DNA from 3 places in the Frankia sp. RB5 genome. Region 3 is predicted to be linked to each of the others. Evidence: riboswitches for the same ligand, from Rfam matches in the RefSeq annotation. Region 3 holds a riboswitch; each other region holds the start of a gene.
What was found. Region 3 has a riboswitch for cobalamin ahead of bluB (5,6-dimethylbenzimidazole synthase). Riboswitches for the same ligand answer to the same signal wherever they lie in the genome.
Positions count from the first base shown of each region.

Region 1: it holds a riboswitch for cobalamin, as region 3 does, so the genes downstream of both, AC6EXY_RS04920 (ribonucleoside-diphosphate reductase subunit alpha) here and bluB (5,6-dimethylbenzimidazole synthase) in region 3, are expected to answer to the same signal.
Region 2: it holds a riboswitch for cobalamin, as region 3 does, so the genes downstream of both, AC6EXY_RS07790 (cobaltochelatase subunit CobN) here and bluB (5,6-dimethylbenzimidazole synthase) in region 3, are expected to answer to the same signal.

Region 1 is NZ_JCBATA010000006.1:137,923-142,198, forward strand. It holds gene AC6EXY_RS04915 (hybrid sensor histidine kinase/response regulator) at 1-1,336, shown strand, start outside; cobalamin riboswitch at 1,728-1,958, shown strand; gene AC6EXY_RS04920 (ribonucleoside-diphosphate reductase subunit alpha) at 2,201-4,276, shown strand, end outside.
Region 2 is NZ_JCBATA010000011.1:39,634-43,909, reverse strand. It holds gene AC6EXY_RS07805 (precorrin-2 C(20)-methyltransferase) at 1-233, opposite strand, end outside; gene AC6EXY_RS07800 (precorrin-8X methylmutase) at 230-910, opposite strand; gene cobG (precorrin-3B synthase) at 911-2,287, opposite strand; cobalamin riboswitch at 2,505-2,676, shown strand; gene AC6EXY_RS07790 (cobaltochelatase subunit CobN) at 2,785-4,276, shown strand, end outside.
Region 3 is NZ_JCBATA010000068.1:38,658-42,933, reverse strand. It holds partial or broken gene AC6EXY_RS27300 (serine/threonine-protein kinase) at 1-1,255, opposite strand, end outside; gene bluB (5,6-dimethylbenzimidazole synthase) at 1,948-2,649, opposite strand; cobalamin riboswitch at 2,681-2,878, opposite strand; gene AC6EXY_RS27290 (serine/threonine-protein kinase) at 3,239-4,276, shown strand, end outside.

The DNA.
Region 1 (4,276 bases), on a different contig from region 3:
CGGGCTGTGCCATGCCGCGGGGCGACCGGTGTCCGCCCAGGTCGCCCTGACCGCTCGGGTCGGCGCGACCGGTGAGGTCGAGGGATTCCTGGCCATGGTCGCCGACGTCACCGACCAGAAGATCGCCGAAGCCCAGCTGCGCCAGGCGCAGCGTCTCGACGCGGTCGGCCAGCTCGCCGGCGGTGTCGCCCACGACTTCAACAACCTGCTGACCGTGATCGACGGCTACGCGGCGATGCTGCTGGCCCAGACCGACGGACCGGCACGGGCCGACCTGACCGCGATCCGCGGCGCGGCCGACCGGGCCGCCGGGCTGACCCGCCAGCTGCTCGCGTTCTCCCGCAACCAGGCGGCGAAGCCGCGGGCCGTCGATCTCAACGAGCTGGTCGGCGGTCTCGAGGAGATGCTGCGTCGCCTGATCCGCGAGGACGTCGAGCTGGCTGTCCGGACCGGTGCCGCCCCGGCCACGGTCTGGGCCGATCACGTGCAGCTCGAACAGGTGATCGTCAACCTGGTCGTCAACGGCCGGGACGCGATGCCGGACGGCGGCCGGCTCACGATAGCCACCGACCACGTCGACCTCGACGCGCACGAATCCCGCCGCCTCGGCCTCCCATCAGGCGGCCAGGTGGTGCTCACCGTCACCGACACCGGCCATGGCATGCCGCCGGAGGTCCAGGCCCGGGCCTTCGAGCCGTTCTTCACCACCAAGGACCAGGGCAAGGGCACCGGTCTGGGGCTGTCGACCGCCTACGGCATCATCCGGCAGGCCGGCGGCCACATCACCGTCAGCTCGGCGCCCCACGCCGGCAGCACGTTCCGGGTCTACCTGCCGGTGGTCGCCGCGGTCGTCGACCAGCGGCCGGCCGACCCCGGCGCCGAGCGCCTCGCCAACGGCGACGAGACCATTCTGCTGGTCGAGGATGACCCCGCGGTCCGCGAACTGACCGAACGCATTCTCACGGCCGCCGGCTACCGAGTGCTCGCCGCCGCGAACGGCCAGGAGGCACTCGACCTGGCGCGACGCCATCCCACCATCGACCTGCTCCTTACGGACGTCATCATGCCCGGCACGAACGGCCGCCAGCTGGCCGACCGCCTCACAAAGATCATCCCTGACCTTCCCGTCGTATACACCTCGGCGCATACGCATGGCGTTCTCGACGAACGGATCGAGGGCGCCGCCGTCGCCTTCCTCGACAAGCCCTTCACCGCCGCCACACTCACCCGCACCATCCGCGAAACCCTCGGTGCCCACCCACATACCCCGCACGCTATGGGCAGATCCGCCGAGAATCCTCGCCCGGGGCGTACCGTGCCCATTCCGCGGGCGTGAAGGACCGGCCCGCGATGGCGCACCGCGGCGCGCTGGTCGGACAAGGCCTACTTCTACTCCCGCGCCAACGTGCTCTGACAGACCGAACGGCTGCGGCGACGGCCCTCGCCTGATCGCGAGTGTCGGACGCGGCGGTGATGTTCTCGGGCCGATGGCGGCGGTCACGGGTCGGCACCCGCGGCCTGCCCGCCATCCACGAACCCGAGCAGGCCGCCCCGCCGCCACATCGGCCTGACGGCTCCTCCGCGACTCGGCTCGGCTCAGCCCGCATCCCGGTAGCCCAGGAGCCGAGTCGCGAGCCCCGGAGTGCGGACAGCGAGGTGATGCCCTCCGGACGACCGGGGCTCCGACACAACATGTGGGATACTTGCAGGCATGTGAGTCGCATATGTAGGGTGTGCCTCGCACTGGTTCGGCCGCCCCCGCCATGGGCGGCCGTCGTAAGAGGGAATCCGGTGGAAGGCCGGGACTGCCCCGCAGCGGTAAGTGGGCGCGACCACCGTCAGGTGCGCTGGGCGCGAGAAGCGCCTGGGAAACGCGACGGCCAGTAGGTCCGTCGGGCGTAGAGCGATGCCGACGGGAGCCCGCGAGTCCGAAGACCTGCCAGTGTGCCGCGCGTGCCCACGCGCGGCGGTCCGCCGGCCCCGAGGGAGGGTCTGGACACCGTGCCGGAGCTGGTCCGGGCACGGGCACCTCGCCGGTCATCGCCGTGGCCTGGCGTGCTCGCGTGCTGTCAGACGCGCCGCGCCGCCTCGACGTGTCAGGCCGTCTCCGGTGCCCGCGTCTCGGGGTCGCGTCCCGCGCCGGTGTCCTGCTCCGTCGTGCCGCCGGTCCAGCCCACGCACCGGACCCGCGCGAGGAGCGATGTTGACCGTCACCGAGTCGTCCCCGATCGGTACTCAGGCGTTGCGTGTCCGCCGTCGCGACGGCGCGCTCGAACCCGTCGACGTGACCCGGATCATCGCCGCGGTGGCGCGCCGCGCGCAGGACCTGGACCGGGTCGACCCGCGGCGGGTCGCGGCCCGCACCGCCGCCGGGCTGTACGACGGGGTGACGACCGAGGAGGTCGACCGGCTCGCGGTGCGGACCGCCGCCGAGCTGATCGGCACCGAGCCGCAGTACTCGCGGCTCGCCGCCCGCCTGCTCGCCGCCCTGATCGCGGACGAGGTCGGCGGCCAGGGGATCACCTCGTTCAGCGCCGGTGTGGCACGGGGTCACCGGCTCGGCCTCATCGGCGAGTCGACCGCCAGGTTCGTCGCCGCTCACGCCGCCGAGCTGGACGCGCTCGTCGACCCGGCCGCCGACCGGGCCTTCGAGTACTTCGGCATGCGCACCGTGCAGGATCGCTACCTGCTGCGCCACCCGCGGACCCGGCTGCTGGTCGAGACCCCGCAGCACTGGCTGCTGCGCGTCGCCTGCGGGCTGTCCCACGACGTCGCCGAGGCCGGGGAGCTGTACCGGCTGATGGCGTCGCTCGCCTACCTGCCCAGCTCACCGACGCTGTTCAACGCGGGCACCGCGCATCCGCAGATGTCGAGCTGCTTCCTGGTCGACTCGCCGCGCGACGAGCTGGAGTCGATCTACGAGCGGTACGGGCAGGTCGCCCGGCTGTCGAAGTTCTCCGGCGGCATCGGGATCGGCTTCTCCCGGGTCCGCTCGCGCGGCGCGCTGATCCGCGGCACGAACGGCCGGTCCAACGGCATCGTGCCGTGGCTGCGGACCCTCGACGCGTCGGTCGCCGCCGTCAACCAGGGCGGCCGGCGCAAGGGCGCGGCCTGCGTGTACCTGGAGCCCTGGCATCCCGACATCGAGGAGTTCCTCGAGCTGCGCGACAACACCGGCGAGGACGCCCGGCGCACCCACAACCTCAGCCTCGCGCACTGGATCCCCGACGAGTTCATGCGCCGCGTCCACGCCGACGACACCTGGTCGCTGATGGACCCCGACGAGGTCCCCGACCTGACCGACCTGTGGGGCGACGCGTTCGACCGTGCCTACCGGGCCGCGGAGGCCGCCGGGCGCTACGTCCGCCAGCTGCCCGCCCGCGACCTCTACGCCCGGATGATGCGCACCCTCGCGCAGACCGGCAACGGCTGGATGACCTTCAAGGACGCCGCGAACCGGACCGGCAACCAGACCGCCGAGCCCGCCAACGTCATCCACCTGTCGAACCTGTGCACCGAGATCCTCGAGGTCACCAGCGACAGCCAGACCGCCGTCTGCAACCTCGGCTCGGTGAACCTGGCCCGCCACCTGCTGGCGCTGTCGCCCGGCGACGGCGACCCGTCAGCATCGGCGGACCCGATCGCAAACCCGACGGTGGACGCGGCGGGGGATGCGGCGGCGGGACCGCCCACGGACCCCGCGACGCGGATCGACTGGGCGAGGCTGCGCGCCACCGTCCGCACGGCGGTGACGTTCCTCGACCGGGTGATCGACATCACGTACTACCCGACCGGCGAGGCCGCCGCGAGCAACCCCCGCTGGCGGCCGGTCGGCCTCGGCGTCATGGGCCTGCAGGACGTGTTCTTCGCGCTGCGGCTGCCGTTCGACTCCCCCGCCGCCCGGGAGCTGTCCACCAGACTGGCCGAGGAGATCGCGCTCACCGCGCTGGAGCGGTCCGTGGAGCTCGCCCGCGAGCACGGCCGCCATCCGGCGTTCGCCCAGACGCGGGCCGCCCGCGGGGTGCTGCACCCGGACCACTTCGACGTGACGCCGACGCAGCCGGAGCGATGGGCGGCGCTGCGGGCCGCCGTCGCCGTGCACGGCCTGCGCAACAGCCTGCTGCTCGCGATCGCGCCGACCGCCACCATCGCGTCCATCGCCGGCTGCTACGAGTGCATCGAGCCGCAGGTGTCCAACGTGTTCAAACGCGAGACGCTGTCGGGCGAGTTCCTGCAGATCAACACCTACCTCGTCGAGGAGCTGCGCCGCCGCGGG
Region 2 (4,276 bases), on a different contig from region 3:
TCGGTGGTGACCGGGTAGACGAGCGCCTCCTCGATCTGGTCGCCGCGCAGGTGGGTGGCGGCGATGCGCCGCGCGATGCTGCGGCCATGCCGGGCGCTGTGGTAGGCGATCACGTCCGCGTCGCCGATGAGCCGCGCCGCCTTGAGCGTGATCAGCTCCGGGTCCCCGGGGCCGACGCCGACACCCCACAGCCGTCCCGCGCCGCCCGCCCCGCGTTCCTCGACGGCGCTCACTCGTCTTCGCTCGCGATCGCGTTGATGGCGGCGACGGCCATCGCGCTGCCACCACGACGGCCATGGACGACGAGGAACTCGCTGCCCGCCGGGTCGTCGGCGAGCGCCCGCTTCGACTCGGCGGCGCCGATGAAGCCGACCGGCAGGCCGAGGATCGCCGCCGGGCGGGGAACGGAGCCGGCGTCGAGCAGCTCCAGCAGGCGGAACAGCGCCGTGGGCGCGTTGCCGATGGCGACGACGGCGCCGGCCAGCCGCTCACCCCACAGGTCGACGGCGGCGGCGCTGCGGGTGGTGTCGAGCTCGGCGGCCAGCGCCGGCACCCGCGGATCGCCGAGCAGGCACAGGACCTCGTTGTCGGCGGGCAGGCGGCGGCGCGTCACCCCGGCGGCGACCATCTGCGCGTCGCACAGCACCGGCGCGCCGTCGAGCAGCGCCGCCCGGGCCGCGGCGACCACGCCCGGGCTGTACGCCAGGTCGTCGACCAGGTCCACCATCCCGCAGGAGTGGATCATGCGGACGGCGACGCGGGCCACGTCGACGGGCAGCCCGTCCAGGCGCGCCTCAGCCCGGATCGTCGCGAAGGACCGGCGATAGATCTCCGCCCCGTCCCGGACGTACTCCGGACGCGGCGTTCCCGCCGCCACCGTCGGTACCGCCGTTCCCGCCGCCGCGTCCACTCAGTCACCCTCCCGTCCGGTCGACGCGCCCGACGTTCCGGCACACGTCGACATCAGTTCCTGCAGCGACGCGGACTCGTGGCGCGACGCCAGCTCACGACTCAGCGCCGCCCAGCGATCCGCGGGCAGCTCCTCGCCGCCGTGTACGCGATAGCCGGACTCGTCCGCGATCACGTCGACGACATCACCGGCCGGACGACCGCACCGCCGAGCGCACGCCGACCAGTGCACCGACGTCGTCGATCCCTGGACGTGGGCGGCATAGCGGGCGGCGTCGCGTCGAACGTCGGCGAGGGCGCGCGCGCAGCCCGGACGGCCGGCGCAACTGGTGACGCCGACCCAACCGGACGCCGGATCCACGACGAGCCCGACCGCCGCCAGCCGAGCGCCGAACCCCTGCGACGCGGACGGATCCAGATCACGCAGGACGACCGTCCGCCACGGGGTCACCACCATCCGACTGTCTCCCGCCGCCTCGTCGGCGATCTCGGCGAGCAGGTCGAGCTGGTCGGCGCGCAGTCTCCCGAGCGGGACCAGCACGGTCAGTGCGTACCGACCATCACTGTGCCGGTGCGGCCCTGGTGTGACAGCCGACGCATCGCCCCTGCTCCGGGCCGCCGTGCCCGCCTGGATGATCTTGATGGTGGCCGCCGGGGGCTCCCGATCGTCCGTGCGTGCGCGGCGGGCAGCGAGCTGGGCGGCGGTGAGCAGGCGGTCGTGGCCGGTCGGGAGTTCGGCGATGCGCCAGGCGGGCGTGTCGCCCGGTGCCGTGGCGGCGAGCAGGTCGAGGAAGGCGTGCGCGGCGGCGAGGATCGCGGGGATGGCACAACGCTCGGGCAGGAGCACAGCCCGCGGCTCACCCGCCACGCGGAGCAGCATACGGCCCGCCGGCAGCGCGATCAGGGTGAGGTCGGCGGGGAGGGCGGCGACGTCGCCGCTGCCGTCATCGAGGGCGAACAGGATCCGGCCGGGCAGCGCGGCCAGCGCGGGATCGGCACACAGGGCGCGGTCCAGGGCCTCGACGAGCGGCGTCACATCCCGCCAGGACGCCACGGCGCGGCCGGACAGCGGCGAGGCGACGATGTTGCGGACCCGCTCGTGGGTGTCCGACGGCAGCAGCCCGGCGGCGCGGGCCCGGGCCGCGAGGATGGTGGCGGCGCCGTCGGCGAGGCCCCGGAGCTGGACGTTGCCGCGGGAGGTCAGCTCCAGGTAGCCATCGCCGAACTCACGGGCGCACGCGGCCAGCGCACGGGCGGCGGTGGCGTCGAGCAGGCCACCGGGCAGGCGCAGCCGGGCGAGGGCGCCGTCCGCGGCCGCGTGCGTACGCAGCACCCCCGGGCAGGCGTCGGCGACGCGCTCGCGCGGACTGGTGGGCACCGGCGGAGCATACGTGCGCCAACCGGGCACCCGCCGGCTGATCGGCGTTCGCGTGACTCACCTGATGCGACGTGCGGCGGCCGGGTCATCGAGGTCGGCAGCTGAGCTTCGCCCCACAGCTCTCACGGTCACGGGCACGGGGCCTTGACAGCTGCCGTTCTTGACAGTCCTGGTGCCCGCTCTGCGATGGTGAGGCGGCCACGAGCGGCGAGCGGCGAGGAAGTCCGGTGCGAATCCGGCGCGGTCCCGCCACCGTCACCGGACAGCGAACCTCGACGTACGGCCACTGACGCGGGCGGCGTGCCCGCGCTGGGAAGGCCTGAGGGGAACGTGCGCGGCGCGGCTTCGTCCTCGAAGCCCCGCGGCGCGGATCCGGGAGCCGGGATACTCGCCTCGCCCGCGACGGGCACGGTCCGTCCCGCCATGCCGTGGTCCGGGGCGCCGTCCGGCACCGGCCGGCTGACGCGGGGGCGCGGATCCCCGGGAAAGGCACGACCATGACCCCTGCCCAGACGCCCCCCGTCCAACCGTCACCCGGCGAAACGTCACCCGGCGAAACGTCACCGGCCGAGAGCCTGGCCGCCCCTGCCACGCCCGCCGGCGAGCTGGACGCGACCGTCCTGCTGTTGTCGACGTCGGACACCGACCTGCTCTCGGCGCGTGCGAGCGGTGTCCGCTTCCGGCTCGGCAATCCGGCTCGGGTCGACGTCGCGGACCTCGCCGCCCTGACCGACGGCGTCGACGTCGTCGTGGTGCGCATCCTCGGCGGCCGGCGGATGTGGGAGGAGGGGCTGGACGCGCTGCTCGCCGGCCCGCGGCCGGTGGTCGTGCTCGGCGGGGAGCGTGCCCCGGACGCCGAGCTGATGGCGATCTCGACGGTGCCGGCCGGGATCTGCGCCGAGGCGCACGCCTACCTGGCCGAGGGCGGCCCGGCGAACCTCGCTGAACTGCACCGCTTCCTCGCCGACACGCTGCTGCTCACCGGCGGCGGATTCGCCCCGCCGATCACCACACCGTCCTGGGGCGTCCTCGACCGCCCGGCCGCCGCGACTCGCGACTCCGCCGCCGCGCCCCGGCCCATGGCCGCGTCCAAGCTCGCGGCCGAGCCCGTTGCCACACTCGGGACCGGGACCGGGACCGCCAGCCCCGTGCCAGTGATCGGGATCCTGTACTACCGGGCACATCATGTCGCTGGCAACACGGCGTTCGTCGAGGATCTGTGCGCGGCGGTGGAACGGGCGGGCGGGCGGGCACTGCCGGTGTTCTGCGCGTCGCTGCGCGCCGCGGAGCCGGGGCTGCTCGAGGTTCTCGGCCAGGTGGACGCGCTGGTCGTCACGGTGCTCGCCGCGGGTGGCAGCCAGCCGGCGGCGGTGGGCGCGGGCGGCGACGACGAGGCCTGGGACGTTGGTGCTCTGGCAGCCCTCGACATCCCGATCCTGCAAGGGCTGTGCCTGACCGGCGGCCGGGAGGCGTGGGCCGGCTCGGACGACGGCCTGTCCCCGCTGGACGCGGCCACCCAGGTCGCGATCCCCGAGTTCGACGGCCGGCTCATCACCGTCCCGTTCTCCTTCAAGGAGGTCGACGAGGACGGCCTGACCAGCTACGTCGCCGATACGGAACGGGCCGACCGGGTCGCCGGCATCGCCCTCGCCCACGGCCGGCTGCGCCACATCCCACCGGCGCGGCGCCGGATCGCGCTGATGCTGTCCGCCTACCCGACGAAGCACGCCCGCATCGGTAACGCGGTCGGCCTCGACACCCCGGCGAGCGCCGTCGCACTGCTGCGGGCGATGCGCGACGCCGGCTACGACATCGGCCCCGCCGACGGCCCGGACGCGCTGCCGGGCGTGGCGGCCGGCGACGGCGACGCCCTCATCCACGCGATCATCGCCGCCGGCGGGCAGGACCCGGCGTGGCTGACCGAGGAGCAGCTCGCCGGCAACCCGGTGCGCATCACCGCCGCCGCCTACCGTTCCTGGTACGCCACGC
Region 3 (4,276 bases):
CGGGCTCCGACGACACCCTGGATGCCGACGACACCCCGGATGCCGACGATGACGCCGGCGCTGACGGCATCGGGGCCGCCAATGCCAGGGGCACCGGGGTCGTCACCGGATCGTCCCCACCGTCCGCGGGGGCGGGGGGCGAAGTCGGTTGCCGCGCCGACGGCAGGGCGACCGCCTCCCCGTCCTCCCCCTCCATGGGCGCGGCGCCGGACGGGGCACGGTCCGCGTCGGACGGACCGCCGGTCGCCGCCAGTACGACCGCGGTGACGGCGTCCGCCGGGAAGGCGGGGGCGGCGCCGAGGGAGTCTCCGCCGGGCCAGTCGCCCGGCAGGGGCGTCATGACGGCGGCCGCCGCCTCTCCCGGCTGGCCCAGCCGGGCGGTCGCCGACGATCCGGCGAGGCCCGCGGGATCCGCGCGCCCTCGCACCCGCACCGTCGCCGCGCCTCCGCTCGCGCCCGGCAGCCGCGCCGACGCCGGCGGGTCGCCGAGCGCGCGACTCGCGGGCAGCCCCACGAGCCCGGGCAGCAGGGCGCGCAGACGGTCCGCGCCGGGGCGGGCGGCGGGGTCCTTGGCGAGCATCGCGGCGAGCACCGACCACAGCGCATCGGGCACCCCCGGGGGTCGGCCGGGCACGAGGTCGGCGTGCGCGCGCAGGATGGACAGCATCTCCCGCCCGGCGAACGGCGCGACGCCGCAGAGCATCTCGTAGAGCATCGTGCCGGCCGCGTACACGTCCGCGGCCGGCCCGACCGGGCCACCGTCGACGCTCTCGGGCGCCATGTACAGCGGGGTGCCGAGCATGCCGCCCGGCACCGTCAGCCGGGTCGCGGAGGCCATCAGACCGGCGACGCCGAAGTCAGAGACCTTCGGCCGCGTGCGGCCGTCACGGCGGTCGAGCAGCACGTTCTCCGGCTTGAGGTCGCGGTGCACGATCCCCAGCCGGTGGGCGGTGCCCAGGCCGGCGAGCACGTCGACGACGAGGGAGACGGCCTCCGCGGGAGGCAGCGTGCGGCGGCGGTGCAGTTCGTGGCGCAGGTCGGAGCCTTCGACGAACTCCATCACGATGGCCAGGTCGCCGCGCTCGGCGACCAGGTCGTGAATGGCCACGACAAAGGGCGACTGGACGCGGATGAGAATGGCCCGCTCGCGCATGAAGCGGGCCACCACCCCGGGGTCGGCCGTGAAGTGCGGCAGCAGGAGCTTGAAGGCGAGGACGTTTCCCGCCTCGTCGCGCCCGCGCCACACCTCACCCATGCCACCCCGACCGACCCGGGATTCCAGGATGTAGGAACTTCCCAGCTTTCTAACCACTCGGTGCCATCACCACTTCGCTGTGGAGTTCCAGTTCGCTGCGGAGATCCAGATCGATCGACGGGGACCCCCGGCCGGGCACCACCCGCCCCGCCGCCCCGTCACCCCACCGGCGCCGTCCCTGGCCGGCCGTCGGACATGCCGCCGCCCCGCGGGGATGTCCCGCGACCCGGACCCGATTCCCGTCCCACCGGCCAGCCTCCCCGTCAGCGCGTGACATGACCTCACCGGCGCGCGGCGCGTTCTCACCGGCGCGCGGCGGATTCTCCCTCTCCCCACATTTCGCGCCCGCGTCCCCTCTCCCGCGCCGACTCCGCCAGATGGCCTGGCATCACCCTGCCGGGTAACTCCGGTTCGGCGCTGCCGCCGGGCGGATCGGCCGTCGATGTCCGAGGCCAGAATGCAGCACGCACGCGGGCGCGCGGACCGGCGCGACTATGGTTCTGCTCACCGGGGGATGGCGGCGCCCGCCCCCGTCGGGAATGCGGCGCGCCCGCACGGCCGTCGCCCTGCACTGACGCGGCCCGCCCATGCGGTGCGCCCGCCCGCCACACGGCGCGTCCGCGCTCGTCGCCGCCCGGCCGGGCGCGCCCGATCAGGCCGCGCGCCGCCCGACCGGGCGTCCCACCTCCGGGTCAGTCCCGGCCGCAGGCCGTCCCCGCCGATGCCGGTTCGCCGCGTGCCCCCCACCGCTCGGCGTGCACGACGTCGGCCAGCGGGCGGCGCCGGGCCCATCCATGCCGTTCCAGGTCGGGCCGAGCGGCGAGCCGCGTCACCGGCCCGAGGCACAGCCAGGCGACCGGTCGGATCCCGGCCGGGATGCCGAGCAGGTCCCGCACGAACTCCTCCCGGTAGAACGACACCCAGCCCACGCCGAGCCCCTCGGCGGTCGCGGCGAGCCACAGGTTCTGCACCGCCAGGCACACGGAGTACAGGCCCGCGTCGGCGATGGCGTGCCGGCCGAGCACCGCCGGCCCGCCGCGCGCCGGGTCATAGGTCACGACCAGCGACAGGGACGACGTGAGCACCCCGTCGATGCGGATCCGGGCGAACCGCTCGGCCCGTTCCCCCGTCAACGTGTCCGCGAACACCGCCCGTTCCCGCTGGACGTGACGGTGGAAGGCTCGCCGGGTCCCGCCGTCGATGATCTGGACGAAGTCCCAGGGCTGGCTGAGCCCCACACTCGGCGCGGCGTGCGCGGCGGCGAGGATGCGGGTGAGCACCTCGGCCGCGACCGGCGCGCCGGTGAACTCGCCGCGCACATCCCGGCGGCGGTGTACCAGCTCGTACAGCGCGGCACGCCGCAGGTGGTCATCCAGATCATGGTGGACGGGCATGGCAGGCTCCCGCTGTCGGGCCGCCCTGGACGGGCGGCGTCGAGGCGGGGCCGGTCTTCGGACTTCCGGATCGACGTCGTACCGTCCGCCTTCCCAGGCCGGTCAGGCCCAGTGGCCGCGCGTGCGCGCGTGGACGGCGACTCCCCGGTCACCGCGGCGGGCCCGTGCCGGACTCCCACCGGCTTCCCGATTCTCCCCGGTCACCCGGGGCACCCCGCGAACATCGCCACCCAGCACCGTACCCTCCGATCACCCGCGCCGGCCCCACCACCCGCATTCCGGCGCCTCGCGAAATCCCGGGTGGCGGCCGGCCTCCTCGTGACGGGCTTTTCTCTCCGGTATGGTCATGGCCCACGCTGGACGTCCCGGCAGGGGCACGATCCGGTCGCGTCCTGGTGGGGAACAAGGCGTCGGGGAGAATGGTGACAGGCATCGGCACGCGGGTATCCGAACGTCAGGCCGGGGATACCCGGCGGCCCTGCAGCGCCGACCGCCCGATGCGGACCTCTCCGGCGACCCCGCGTCAGCCACGCCCTGGCCAGCCATTCCGCACCCGGTGGAAATGTCACTTTTCGTGCGGGCAGCAGGGATGAGCGAGCCGTCCTTCCCGGCGCCGCTGCTCCCCGGCGAGCCCCTGCGGCCGTTCGATCCGAGGTGGATCGGGGAGTACGAGGTGCTGCGGGTCCTCGGCGAAGGCGGGATGGGGACCGTCTACTACGCCGTCACCAGCCGCGGCACACCCGTGGCGGTGAAGGTCATCCGGGCTGAATACGTCGCCGACCCCGGTTTCCGGGACCGATTCCTTCGGGAGATCCGGAACGCGCAGCGGGTCGACCCGTTCTGCACCGCCGCCGTGATCGACGTCAGCACCGGGGACACTCCCTTTCTCGCCACGGAGTACGTCGACGGGCCGGACCTGCGCCGCCAGGTGACCGAGGGCGAGACGCTGTCGGGAAACGACACGAAGCGGTTCGCGATCGGCGTCGCGACCGCGTTGCGCGCCATTCACCACGCCGGCATCGTGCATCGCGATCTCAAGCCCGGAAACGTCCTGCTCGCGCTGCACGGACCCCGGGTCATCGACTTCGGCGTGGCCTCGGCCCTGCTCGGGCGGGACACCGGCGACGTCCGGACCGAGCCGGCCGTCCCCCAGTGGCTCACCCCCGCGTTCATGGCTCCCGAGCAGGCGCAGCTCGCCCTGCACGGAGGCCAGGTCGAGATCACCTACGCCGCGGACATCTTCGCCTGGGCCGGCGTGGTGGTCTACGCGGCGACGGGTCGCACGCCCTTCGGGGACGGGGGCTTCGCGGACATGGCGTCCCGGGTGCGCTTCGACCCGCCGGATCTGCGCGAGCTGCCGGCGGATCTCGAGCCGATCGTCTCCCGGGCCCTGCACAAGGATCCCGCGCGGCGGCCGACCGCCCGGCAGCTGCTGTCGAGCCTGCTCGGCGACGACGAACCCGATCCGGTGCGGGCCGGCGACGCCGAGGCCCGGCGCGGCTGGGAGACCACCGTCGTCGTGGGCCTACCGGCCGCGGCCGGGCAGCCCGACGCCCCCGGCACGCACGCCGGGACCGGGGACGCCGGCACCGACACGGCGTCCCCGCCGCCGAGGCCACGGCGAGCC